Regions from separate parts of the Bacillus sp. SSR7 genome, predicted to be linked through region 2. Evidence: riboswitches for the same ligand, from Rfam matches in the RefSeq annotation. Region 2 holds a riboswitch; each other region holds the start of a gene.
The links. A riboswitch is a leader RNA that binds a small molecule or an ion and turns the genes downstream of it on or off. The one in region 2 is predicted to bind thiamine pyrophosphate.

Region 1: it holds a riboswitch for thiamine pyrophosphate, as region 2 does, so the genes downstream of both, thiC (phosphomethylpyrimidine synthase ThiC) here and tenA (thiaminase II) in region 2, are expected to answer to the same signal.
Region 3: it holds a riboswitch for thiamine pyrophosphate, as region 2 does, so the genes downstream of both, tenA (thiaminase II) here and tenA (thiaminase II) in region 2, are expected to answer to the same signal.

What each region holds. Positions count from the first base shown of each region.
Region 1 covers NZ_JBVVXV010000004.1:282,300-286,593, reverse strand. Annotated here, with positions in the region: gene lldP (L-lactate permease) at 1-1,619, shown strand, start outside; TPP riboswitch at 1,691-1,806, shown strand; gene thiC (phosphomethylpyrimidine synthase ThiC) at 1,920-3,680, shown strand; gene AC0NJG_RS10990 (arsenic transporter) at 3,782-4,294, opposite strand, start outside.
Region 2 covers NZ_JBVVXV010000001.1:265,377-269,670, reverse strand. Annotated here, with positions in the region: gene pdxR (MocR-like pyridoxine biosynthesis transcription factor PdxR) at 1-552, shown strand, start outside; gene ddlB (D-alanine--D-alanine ligase) at 557-1,471, shown strand; TPP riboswitch at 1,544-1,649, shown strand; gene tenA (thiaminase II) at 1,773-2,462, shown strand; partial or broken gene AC0NJG_RS01490 (N-acetylmuramoyl-L-alanine amidase C-terminal domain-containing protein) at 2,777-2,899, shown strand; gene AC0NJG_RS01485 (heterocycloanthracin/sonorensin family bacteriocin) at 3,139-3,450, shown strand; gene AC0NJG_RS01480 (homoserine dehydrogenase) at 3,804-4,283, shown strand.
Region 3 covers NZ_JBVVXV010000019.1:120,284-124,577, forward strand. Annotated here, with positions in the region: gene AC0NJG_RS25445 (ABC transporter permease) at 1-336, opposite strand, end outside; gene AC0NJG_RS25450 (ABC transporter ATP-binding protein) at 336-1,085, opposite strand; gene tenA (thiaminase II) at 1,054-1,749, opposite strand; TPP riboswitch at 1,832-1,934, opposite strand; TPP riboswitch at 1,995-2,107, opposite strand; gene AC0NJG_RS25460 (SH3 domain-containing protein) at 2,377-3,537, shown strand; gene AC0NJG_RS25465 (hypothetical protein) at 3,543-3,881, shown strand; gene AC0NJG_RS25470 (DUF3965 domain-containing protein) at 4,106-4,294, opposite strand, start outside.

The DNA.
Region 1 (4,294 bases), on a different contig from region 2:
GGATTTCGGCAGCAGTCGCACTTATTCCGATTATCTTTTTTTTCTTAGCTTTAGCAGTTTTCCGCATGAAGGGGTACGTGGCAGGATTTATTACAGTTGTACTTACAATTTTAGTGGCGTTATTCGCTTATAAGATGCCGTTCATGATGGCGATGGCAGCGACTGGATATGGTTTTTTATACGGATTATGGCCAATTGCTTGGATTATCATTATGTCGGTATTTTTATATAAAATATCTGTGAAAACAGGTCAATTCGATGTGATTCGTGCATCTGTATTATCCATTACGAATGATCATCGTTTACTCGTTATTTTAATCGGTTTTTCATTCGGAGCATTTTTAGAAGGGGCAGCAGGATTTGGTGCACCAGTAGCGATTACGGCAGCGCTTCTTGCAGGTCTTGGGTTAAATCCTTTATATGCAGCAGGTCTTTGTTTAATTGCAAATACAGCACCAGTAGCGTTCGGGGCGATGGGTATTCCGATTACAGTTGCTGGACAAGTAACAGGTATTGATCCACATAAAATTGGACAAATGGCTGGACATCAATTACCGTTCTTATCATTATTTGTTCCATTCTTTATCGTATTTTTAATGGACGGGTTGAAAGGGGTAAGACAAACATGGCCTGCTTTACTTGTAGCAGGTAGCTCATTTGCAATTACGCAGTTCATAACAGCGACATTCTTAGGACCAGAACTTCCGGATATTACGTCAGCACTTGTAAGTTTAGTGAGTTTAGCGCTGTTCTTAAAAGTATGGCAACCGAAAGAAATTTATCAATCGGGGCAAGCAAATAGAGAAGTAGCTGCGGCAACGACGGCGACATCTATGCCGAAACTAACAGTAGGAAAAGTCGTAAAAGCATGGTCTCCATTCATTGTTTTAACTGTGATGGTAGTTATTTGGAGCCAAAGTTTCTTTAAATCGTTATTTGCTCCAGGCGGCGCATTGGAAAGCCTTGTGTTTAAGTTTGAAATTCCAGGCTTGCACAATTTAGTAATGAAAGCAGAGCCTATTGTAAATAAAGCGACGCCTTACGAGGCAATTTTGAAGTTTGATGTATTATCAGCAACGGGAACAGCAATTTTAATTGCTTGTCTCATTTCCATGCTGATTTTGAAAATGAGTGTAAAAGATGCAGTGGTAACATTTAAAGAAACTTTAAGTGAACTTAAAATGCCAATTCTATCTATTGGATTTGTATTAGGATTTGCATTTATCGCAAACTATTCTGGGCTATCTTCTACACTAGCATTGGCACTAGCAGGAACTGGCGGACTATTCCCGTTCTTCTCACCATTCTTAGGGTGGATTGGCGTATTCTTAACAGGGTCTGATACGTCAGCGAATGCATTATTCTCAAATTTACAAGCAATTACAGCGCAGCAAGTCGGTGTATCTGAAGTACTTCTCGTTGCAGCAAATACAACGGGCGGTGTAACAGGAAAAATGATTTCTCCGCAATCGATTGCCATTGCTTGTGCAGCAGTAGGACTTGCTGGGAAAGAATCAGATTTATTCCGGTTTACAGTAAAGCATAGTTTGTTCTTCGTAATAATTGTGGGGATTATGACTTATGTTCAGGCTTATTATTTAACTTGGATGATTCCATAAAGAGCAAAAGAAATAAACTTTGCATTTTTCAGATTATCGTGTATGATGAGAAAGTATTGAAAATTAAATCAGTGATAAACTAGGGGTGCCTAACGTATGCGTAGGCTGAGAGAGAAGCGCGTGAACTTCTTAACCCTTTGGACCTGATCTGGCTCGTACCAGCGTAGGGAAGTTAACGGCTTTACATAAAGATGTCTTTTATGAGCCAGGTCCTTATTTTTTTATGGACCTGGCTCTTTTTATTTTGGCATACGCTGGCCATATCTCGTCCTTGTCACGTACAGGGGGGCAATAAAGGTTATGAAACAGTCTGTTTCAGCTGAGCAAATTGAATTGAAATCGAGTTTACCAGGAAGTAAGAAAGTGTATGTGGATGGACCACGAGAAGGTATGAAGGTGCCGATGCGTGAGATTGAACAAAGCGATACAAACGGCGTTCCGAATCCGCCAATTCGTGTGTATGATACGAGCGGTCCTTATACGGATCCAGAGTATAAAGTGGAGCTGGAAAAGGGGTTGCAGGCGCCGCGCCACTCTTGGATTCTAGAGCGTGGGGATGTAGAAGCATACGAAGGGCGCGAAGTGAAACCAGAGGATGACGGTGTGAAGGTGGCTTCAAAACATACACCTGTTTTCCCGCAGATGGATCGCAAACCGCTTAGAGCGAAGCGAGGTGCAAATGTTACGCAAATGCATTATGCGCGTAATGGCATCATTACGTCTGAGATGGAATACGTTGCGATTCGTGAAGGAGTAGAGCCGGAGTTTGTTCGCAAGGAAATCGAGGAAGGTCGTGCTATTTTACCAGCGAATATTAACCATCCTGAAGCAGAGCCGATGATTATCGGACGTAATTTCCACGTGAAGGTTAATGCAAATATCGGTAACTCTGCTGTATCGTCTTCTATTGCAGAAGAAGTAGAGAAGATGACGTGGGCTACTCGCTGGGGTGCAGATACGATTATGGATTTATCTACAGGTAAAAACATTCATACGACGCGTGAGTGGATTATTCGTAACGCGCCTGTACCAGTTGGAACTGTACCAATCTATCAAGCGCTTGAAAAAGTAAATGGAATTGCAGAAGATTTAACGTGGGAAGTGTATCGTGATACGTTAATTGAGCAGGCGGAGCAAGGCGTTGATTACTTCACGATTCACGCTGGCGTATTACTTCGTTACATTCCAATTACTGCAAAGCGTACGACAGGTATCGTTTCGCGTGGTGGTTCAATTATGGCGCAGTGGTGTTTATTCCATCATAAAGAAAACTTCCTATACACTCATTTTGAAGAGATTTGTGAAATTATGAAGCAGTACGATGTTTCGTTCTCTCTTGGAGATGGATTGCGTCCAGGTTCGATTGCAGATGCAAATGACGAAGCGCAATTCTCAGAGCTTGAAACACTTGGTGAATTAACGAAGATTGCTTGGAAACATGATGTGCAAGTGATGATTGAAGGACCTGGGCATGTACCGATGCATTTAATTAAAGAGAACATGGAGAAAGAGCTTGATATTTGTCAGGGCGCGCCGTTCTATACACTTGGGCCGTTAACGACAGATATCGCACCAGGGTATGACCATATTACATCGGCAATTGGAGCTGCGATGATTGGCTGGTTTGGAACAGCGATGCTTTGTTATGTAACGCCGAAAGAACATTTAGGTTTACCGAATAAAGATGATGTACGCGAAGGTGTTATTACGTACAAAATCGCTGCGCATGCGGCTGATCTGGCGAAAGGGCACAAAACGGCTCATCAGCGTGATGATGCACTTTCAAAAGCTCGCTTTGAATTCCGTTGGCGCGATCAATTTAATTTATCTTTAGATCCTGAACGTGCAATGGAGTATCATGATGAAACGTTGCCAGCAGAAGGTGCGAAAACGGCTCATTTCTGTTCCATGTGTGGACCAAAGTTTTGTAGTATGAGAATTTCACATGATATTCGTGAATACGCAAAAGAAAATGATTTAGAAACGACAGAAGCAATTGAAAAAGGAATGAAAGAGAAAGCGAAAGAATTTAAAGACACTGGTAGTCATTTATACCAATAACACGTTACACCTCTTTACTTGATTGATCACACTGTAGTACCTAACTTAAATATAGAAGAAGCCCGCTTTGCTAAGACGGTAGCAAAGTGGGCTTCTGTCGTTTATAAAGCGAAGAAGAGGTGTACCCAGTAGAATAAGAGGAATAATGTGACGACTGTTGTGAGTGGAATAACGATAAGGGATACACTTAAATAGTCTTTCCATTTTACTTTAATTTTGTTTTGTCTCAGGATATACATCCAAATAAGGGAAGCTAGCGTACCAATTGGTAGTAATAGTGAACCGATGTCACTACCAATAATGTTTGCGAGATAGATAGTTTTTAAAGTGATTGGGTCTAGTCCCATTTCTGTTAATGTGATCGTACCAATCATAAGTGCAGGGTGATTATTGAAGACGTTAGAGAGGAGGGAAACGAGTCCGCCCATTGCAAAGCTAGCATAAAGTAGATGTTGATTTACAACTGGCTCAAGCCATTGTACAAGGGCAGCTGTTAAACCTGCATTGTGAAGTCCGTAAATAATGACGTACATAGAGAAAGCGAAAATTAAAATGTGCCATGGTGTCTTTTTCAAAATATCGATAGGGTTTGTTCGTAAGTAGTACCATCTCCA
Region 2 (4,294 bases):
TCAGGTTCACATTTAGCACCATTATTAACTTTTGCTGGTGCTGGTAATAATGTGATTTATATTAGTAGCTTTTCGAAGGTACTTTTCCCTGGTTTACGTGTAGGATGGATTATTGCAGATAAAGAACTAATTCATCATTTAGAAAGTGTAAAAAGAGCAAGAACGATTCACACTTCTACATTAGATCAAGCTGTTCTATTTCAATATTTACATGAAGGATATTTTGAAAAATATTTAAAAAAGGCAAGATCAGTTTATAAGAAAAAATATGAGTTAGCTGTTGGGGCATGTAACGAGTACATTCCGTTTCAAAGAATGACCGGTGATGGTGGCCTCCATTTATTTATAGAGTTAGAAGAAAAAATTCATGCCCGTACGCTTTTGCAAAAGTGTTATGAGCAAGGGGTTACATTTTCTCCTGGAGATGTTTTTTATTCTGATGGAGGAGGAGCGAACACGTTTCGATTAGGATTTTCACGTCTGAAAGAAGAAGACATAGTTCGGGGAATCAAAATAATTGGTGATACAATAAAAAATGAAATTTGGAGTTGAGGAAATGAGAATTGGCGTTATTATGGGTGGAGTATCTTCTGAAAAACAAGTATCAATTATGACTGGAAATGAAATGATCGCACATTTAGATAAAAGTAAGTATGAAATAGTTCCAATTACGTTAAACGAAAAAATGGATTTAATCGAAAAAGCGAAGGACATTGATTTCGCGCTGCTCGCATTACACGGAAAATACGGAGAAGATGGGACAGTTCAAGGAACGCTTGAAAGTTTAGGTATTCCATATAGCGGAAGCAATATGTTATCTAGCGGTATATGTATGGACAAAAATATTTCGAAAAAGATTTTACGTTATGAAGGAATAGAAACACCAGATTGGATTGAACTTACAAAAATGGAGGATCTTAATCTTGATGAATTAGATAAATTAGGATTTCCTTTAGTGGTAAAACCAAACTCTGGTGGATCGAGTGTTGGGGTGAAAATTGTCTATGATAAAGACGAATTAATTTCAATGCTAGAAACTGTGTTCGAATGGGATTCTGAAGTAGTAATAGAGAAATATATAAAAGGTGATGAGATTACATGTTCCATTTTTGATGGTAAACAGTTACCTATCATTTCAATTCGACATGCAGCGGAGTTCTTTGATTACAATGCGAAATATGATGATGCAGGTACTATTGAAGAAGTTATTGAACTTCCAGCTGAATTAAAAGAACGTGTAAACAAAGCGTCACTGGCTTGCTATAAAGCATTAAAATGTAGTGTTTATGCAAGAGTTGATATGATGGTGAAAGACGGTATTCCATATGTAATGGAGGTTAATACATTACCAGGGATGACACAAGCAAGTTTACTACCGAAAAGTGCAGGTGCAGCGGGAATTCATTATAGTAAACTATTAGATATGATTATTGAAACTTCATTAAGAGTAAGAAAAGAAGAAGGGTTTTAAGTAGTGGTATTATGAATACTTTTGACAGTAACATGAAGTGTGTTATGATGAATACAATACGATAATTAAATATTTATCCACTAGGGGGGCCTATTATAGGCTGAGATCAAATGGGAATTTGAGACTCTTAGTACCTGATCTGGTTAATGCCAGCGTAGGGAAGTGGAAAAGACATTGCTATTTTATGTATAAATACTGTCAATTTCACTTTCTTTACGCCTGTAAAGAAAGTTTTTTTATTTTAAAGCGTTAATAGCTGTGGATAAATACTTATATTAAATGAATTATTGGAGGAATTTAAATGACTTTTTCACAATCATTGCGTAAAGAAGTAGATTCAATTTGGGAAGCTAGTTTTCATCATCCTTTTGTAAAAAAACTTGGTGAAGGAACGTTAGATTTAGCTAGTTTTCGCTATTACGTGCTTCAAGATTCATATTATTTAAGTCACTTTGCTAGAGTACAAACATTAGGAGCTGCAAAAGCACTGGAATTAGAAACGACAGCTCGTATGGCACACCATGCCCAAAATACATATGAGGCGGAATTATCATTACATGAGAATTTTGCGAAGAAACTAGGGATAACACAAGAAGAAAAAGATAATTTTATCCCTGCTCCAACTGCATACGCATATACTTCACATATGTATCGTGCTGCGTACGAAGGACATTTAGGCGATATCATTGCAGCCATTTTACCTTGTTATTGGTTATATTATGAAATTGGTGAGCGTTTAAAAGAGTGTCAGCCAGAAGAGCCAATTTATAACGAATGGATTTCTGCTTATGGATCTGATTGGTTCCGTACATTAGTTGAAGAGCAAATTACACGGTTAGATACTATCGCTGAAAAAGTAACTGAATCAGACCGTAAGCGAATGAAACAACATTTTATTATTAGTAGTCAATATGAATATTCATTTTGGGAAATGGCTTATACTTTAGAAAAGTGGCCAGTGGATACAGACGTAAAAGATGTAATTGGATAAAAATGAAAGTAACATTATAGATAGGTATGGATAATGCCTATCTATATATTTTTTCTTGCTAGATTTGCGTAAAGTTGATAGTGTTACGGATACGGCAAAATGTCATATCGATAAGTTAGTTAAGTTAATTTTTTGCGCATTAACTGGTTAAACTTCTGCCACATTTATCCCGCTTTAATGGGCAGTAAGACCCCCACCGCAAAATTCAGCGAAAGCAAAGAAGTTAGGCGGGGATCAACTGCCCATAAAAGTCCGATTGGTGAGGGCTGATAATCAGTGGGGATGAAGAAACCCCCCACTGATTAAAGTTTCACTTTATATTACAAACAAACGGATTAACATATTTCGTTACTGCTCCAACTTCAGATGAACAGCGTAATGGAATGAAATTCTACCTTGAACGTAAAGGGTACGGCATCATGGTTATTGAGAAATGAATTGAACTTAGTAAGCATGAAGATATAACACTAGAATTCAAATTTTATAATTTCTATTTATAAAAATGAGCCCATAGTAAAAATAGGTACATAAACAAGGTGCATCATCTAGTGTTAAGTCATACTTTGTTGGTGTATGAATTGAACTTAGTTTATAGCGCTATTTCTACTTAGATTTAACGAACAGAGATATAGGAAAGCATCGATGAGGTTTTATTTTATAAACGGAGGTTATGAAAATGAATCAGTTTCAACAAGAACTACAAGCGTTAAGCCTTAATGATTACCGGTCTGGAGATATTGTGTATTGGGATCAGCAAAACCAATATCCATATTACTATATTGAAGATGCTGCTCGTCGCTGTGGCGGTTGTGGTCGCTGTGGAGGTTGTGGTCGTTGTGGCGGTTGTGCAGGTCGCTGTGGTGGATTCCGTTGTTTTGGTTGCTTCGGTTGTTTTGGTTGTTTTAGTTGTGGCGGTTGTGGCAGCTGTGGTAGTTGCTCTAATTGTTTTAATGGTACTTCTGATGCTATTGTAATATATGAATATTGACTACATTTATTAATAAAAAACATTAGCTTTATACATGTACATGCCGACAAAGAATATAGCTATCGCTAATGGATATATAGGTGTAAATCAAGGTGAGGTAGATAAAGCGATGATTAGATTTAAAATCTAATCATTGCTTTTTTTATGGATTTATCATCAAATGTCTGTCTAATTTAAGGAGTGATTTCTACTAGCTAGTGTGTAGCTAATGAAATTATTACAAATATGTAAGGTTAATGTAATGTTAATAGATAGTAAATTAAGAGGCTTGAGTGTATTTTAAATAGGATTAAAAAGTACTGTTTATCTATATAATAATGGGTAAATAATATTTAATTAGGAAGTGTATTAAAATGATTGAATTTAAATCTATTATCCATTCGTACAAACTAAAGAGAAAAATAGCTAAGGATTTATACGGAAAAAGAGATGAATTGACAATGTTATTAAATGAACTTAATTACATGAAAAGTACTGTAACATCTGAAAAGAAGAAAGATAATATATTATCTCGTTTAGAATTAATTTATCAAAATATGAAATTAGATAAGCTGTATCCTCTTCCAGTTGCTTGTAATAGTAAATTATTGGAACGATTAGAAAAAGAATCTCTACATACTATTGAGGATGGTGTAAACTGTCTACATTACATGTTAGATATGAATTATGAGAAAATAAAACAATATGGATCGAATACAAGTAGGTCATTTGTTCCGTTATCGCAGTCTTCCATTTGTCTTGCTGATTGTATTTGTTTAACAGGATTTGTATTAGGTTTACTAGGAGCAATTTCATTTGGAGGATTCATATTATCCTTATGTTCAATTACATAATGGTTCATATT
Region 3 (4,294 bases), on a different contig from region 2:
TAAAACGAAAAGCGGAGCAAGCGCTGTAATAGGAATCGTTTGTGAGGCAACTAATAATGGATAAAAAGCTCTCTCCATCCAATTACTCGCATTCATTAACATCGCTAGCCCTACCCCAAGTACGATAGAAATAGCCACTCCTATTAAAACGACATATAATGTTGCAGGCAAATGAACCGTAAATAATATATCTTTTAGTTTCCATATTTTCATTACAATTGCAGACGGTGACGGTAAAATGTACATTTCATCTACAATTCTTGCGCCTACTTCCCAAAGAGCAAGTAAAATACTAGAAAGCGTAAGAGCAGGTAATAGCTCCTTCAACCGGTTCATCATACGAGTACCTGCCTTTGCAACATACTAAGGAGCTCATCTTTAAGCGCTATCACTTCAGGCTTATATAAATCTTTTCTTGTCCGATTACGATCAAGCGGTACAATCCTCTCGGTTAAAGTAGTTATCGGTTGATTTTCTACAACGAAAATTCGATTAGAAAGAAACAATGCTTCTTCCACATCATGAGTGATAAATAAAATTGTTTTTTCCCACTCTTTCCATTGTTCAAACAACCATTCTTGCAAAGATGCCTTCGTTAAAGCATCCAACGCGCTAAACGGTTCATCTAACAGCAATATCTCCCCGCCTGTTAATAAAGTTCGAATAAAGGATACGCGTTGTCTCATACCACCAGATAAATCTTTCGGATATTTTGTCTCATACCCTTGTAAGCCAAATTTATGCAATAGTTCCTTTGCCCTTATTTGTGCTTCTTTCTTCTGTACACCTTGGCACTCTAACGGTAGGGCAGCATTCTCAATAATCGTTCTCCACGGCAGGAGCATATCTTTTTGGGGCATATACCCTACAGGATGGCTCTTTGTTTCTTTCAGCTCTATCTGTCCCGTACTTACTTCTTCTAAACCTGTAATAAGGCGAAATAAAGTACTTTTCCCGCATCCACTCGGTCCGATAATACTTACAAACTCTTTATCTTGTATAGAAGCATTTAATTCATTGATGATTGGCTTCTCATCATAATGAAAAGAAACATTATGAAACTGTAGTATGTTCTTGCTCCTCAAATCCCCACATCTCCTTACGATAGGACATATCCCAGAATAAATATTCAAATCGACTGGAATATAGGAAAATCTCTTCTAATCGATCTAGCTCTTTTTCAGACTTTCCAACTGCCATTTCATTTAATAAATCGATTAACCAAATACAAAGGTTACCGTATTCTTCAGAACTATATCCTTGAATCCACTCACCAAAGAATTCATGATCCCTTGCTCCAGGAATATCATTTAAACGCTTTCCAATTTCCCAGTAGCTCCACATACATGGAAGAAGTGCTGCTATTAATTCTGCAAGTGTGCCATTTTGAGATACAGACATCATGTAATTTGTATAAGCTAGATTTTTAGCAGATGGCTTTGCAGACTCTATCTCCTCTATAGAAATTCCAAGTCTTTTTGCATATTGTTTATGAATTGTCATTTCTCCATTTAATATCCCATCAATTTGTTCAGCAAATTTCCCCATTACTTGTGGATTCGTTGCCTTTACAACACCGATCGCATATAGCTTTGCATAATCTAACAAATATAAATAATCTTGAATAATGTAATACTGAAACTTATCTTTTTCTAATGTGCCATCCCCCATACCTACAACAAATGGATGATTATGACTCATCTCCCAAACTGGTTGTACAGTTTCTAATAATCTATCGCAAAATTTCATTTCTCTATCCCCTTTCAATTTATATATCTAAATAAAAAACCACTTCTAAATAAGAAGTGGTTACAGCAAATAAAATTATAATTTATTCGTTGCTCCACTTCCCTTCGCTAGTATTACCTAGATCAGGTCTGTAAGGGTTAAGGATTATTCCTCTCTCAGCACAACAAGCACCCCTAGTGGTTTCAATATGAAATTTTCAAATAAAAAAGCCCCGTTTCTATACGCAAAGAAACGGGGACTCATTATTAGTGTCCGAATTGCTTCCCTACGCTAGCATAATCTAGATCAGGTAATAAAAAGGATCAAAGACTTAAGGTCTTACTCTCAGCTGGCAACACCAGCTCTCCTAGCAAACTATAAAATTATCACTGTCAGTATAACACCGTAATAAGACATCATCAACTTTTTTAATTTTCTCAATTGTCAACAAAATAACAAAGCCATATAATACTTATATTCTATTTTGGAAATTATTATCCTAATGAATTGGATAAAAATGAATCATTATCCTCAAAAAATTTATTTTTATATTGATTTCATATTACATTTATGTGAATACACCCACTATATTATATCTTTATACTATAATAAAATTACAACTATACAACTAGAGGAGGTCTCTATTATATGAATATGAAAGCTACTGCTTTAACAGCAACTACTGTCGCAATTGCTTCTTTACTTCCTTCTATGGGAGAAACAAATGTACAAACAGCCAACGCTGAACAATTATCTAATGTGAAAACTGGATATGTCAAAGTCGATCAAGTAGCCTTACATACAAAAGATAACACAAATAGCTCATCAATTGATACAATTCGCTTTAATACGAAAGTGAATATACTTGAAACAACTAATGACTGGTATAAAGTATCTGTTAATAATAAAGTAGGTTACGTACAAAAAGATTCTATTCTACTAAAAAACAAACTTCAATCTAATAATCAATATATCGTCAATGCCAATGCATTAAACGTTCGTTCTGAACCTAATCTAGAATCTTCAATTTTAGATGTATTACCAAATGGGAAATTCGTTACCATTCAAGAAGAACAAGGCGAGTGGTATAAAATTTTACATAATGGCAAAACAGGTTACGTACAAAAGGCATTCGTATCTAATGGTTCACAGCCTTTAGTAAAAGGCATCACAGTTCAAAATAATGCGAAATACACAGTTGCAACACCTAAACTTAATGTACGTAGCGACGCTAGTACAAGTAGCGCACTACTTGGTTCATTGCAAAATGGTACACAATTACAAGTAGTGGAAACTGTAGGAACTTGGTATAAAATTCGTTTTGGCACAGGATACGGATACGTGGCAAAACATTATGTAGTGCAAAACCAAACGCAATCACAAGCTCAAACGGCTCAACCTACTTCCATTCCAGCCGTTTTCAAATTCCCTACTCAAGGAAGAATTAGCTCAACATTTGATATGCGCTGGGAACAAATGCATTATGGTATAGATATCGCAGCTCAGGGTAATGTCTCTATCCAGGCGGCGGCGGCAGGTAAAGTCGTGAAATCATATTATTCAGCTAGCTATGGCAATGTTGTGTTCATCGCTCATCAAATAAACGGGAAATTATATACAACAGTCTATGCTCACATGAAAGATCGCACTGTACAAGCTGGTGATCAAGTACAAGCTGGACAATTAGTAGGTCATATGGGAAACACAGGTCATTCATACGGGCAACATCTTCATTTTGAATTACACAATGGAGAATGGAATTTTGAAAAAACAAATGCAGTAAACCCACTGCCATATTTAGTTAGGTAAATTGTATGCCACGCAATATCAATATACCTCTCTTAATTGAATACTTAGCCTTTTTAGGCTTAATCTGTTGCTTAGTAATTTATAATACAAATACTGTATTTTTATCTATTATCATTGCTTTTGTTGCTTTAGAAATTATGATGGAAGCTTTTCAAGTTCAACTAAAACAAAAAATTGCCCATATTTATAATGCCATCTTTCTATTAAGTGCCTTAATAACAAATATTATTAGTAATGGTTTTTATTTATCTACCGTATTTCCCGTATTCTTTATGGCTGTTTTATTAATCATAGCTAGATACATTCATGTTCCTACTAACAAAAAACACGAACAAGAAGCTTAGAAAGAGGAGACACCGTGTATCAATCTTTCAAAGATAATCCGCTAAAATATATATTGAATTTATACAAAAAAACAAATACTTTTTTTGGTATACAAGGAAGCTATACGGCACAATTTCTCCTTTATGGAATGTTATTTCTCGTCTTAATTACATTTTTCTTGCTTTACTAAATTAAAAAGGATCTCAATTATGAGATCCTTTTTAATTTATATAGAAAATGCTCTTTATCCACAAGCATATTTTTCATAAATAAAGCTAAGATTATATTTTTTCTCTAAGCTCATTCTTTGTTCATCATCACACCAATAGAACAGAATATCATGAATCGTTGCATAACGCTTATTTTTAAGAAACAGTTTAAAGAAAGATGGTAAACAGTCATGTAATTGTATAAATATATAATTGCGTAATAT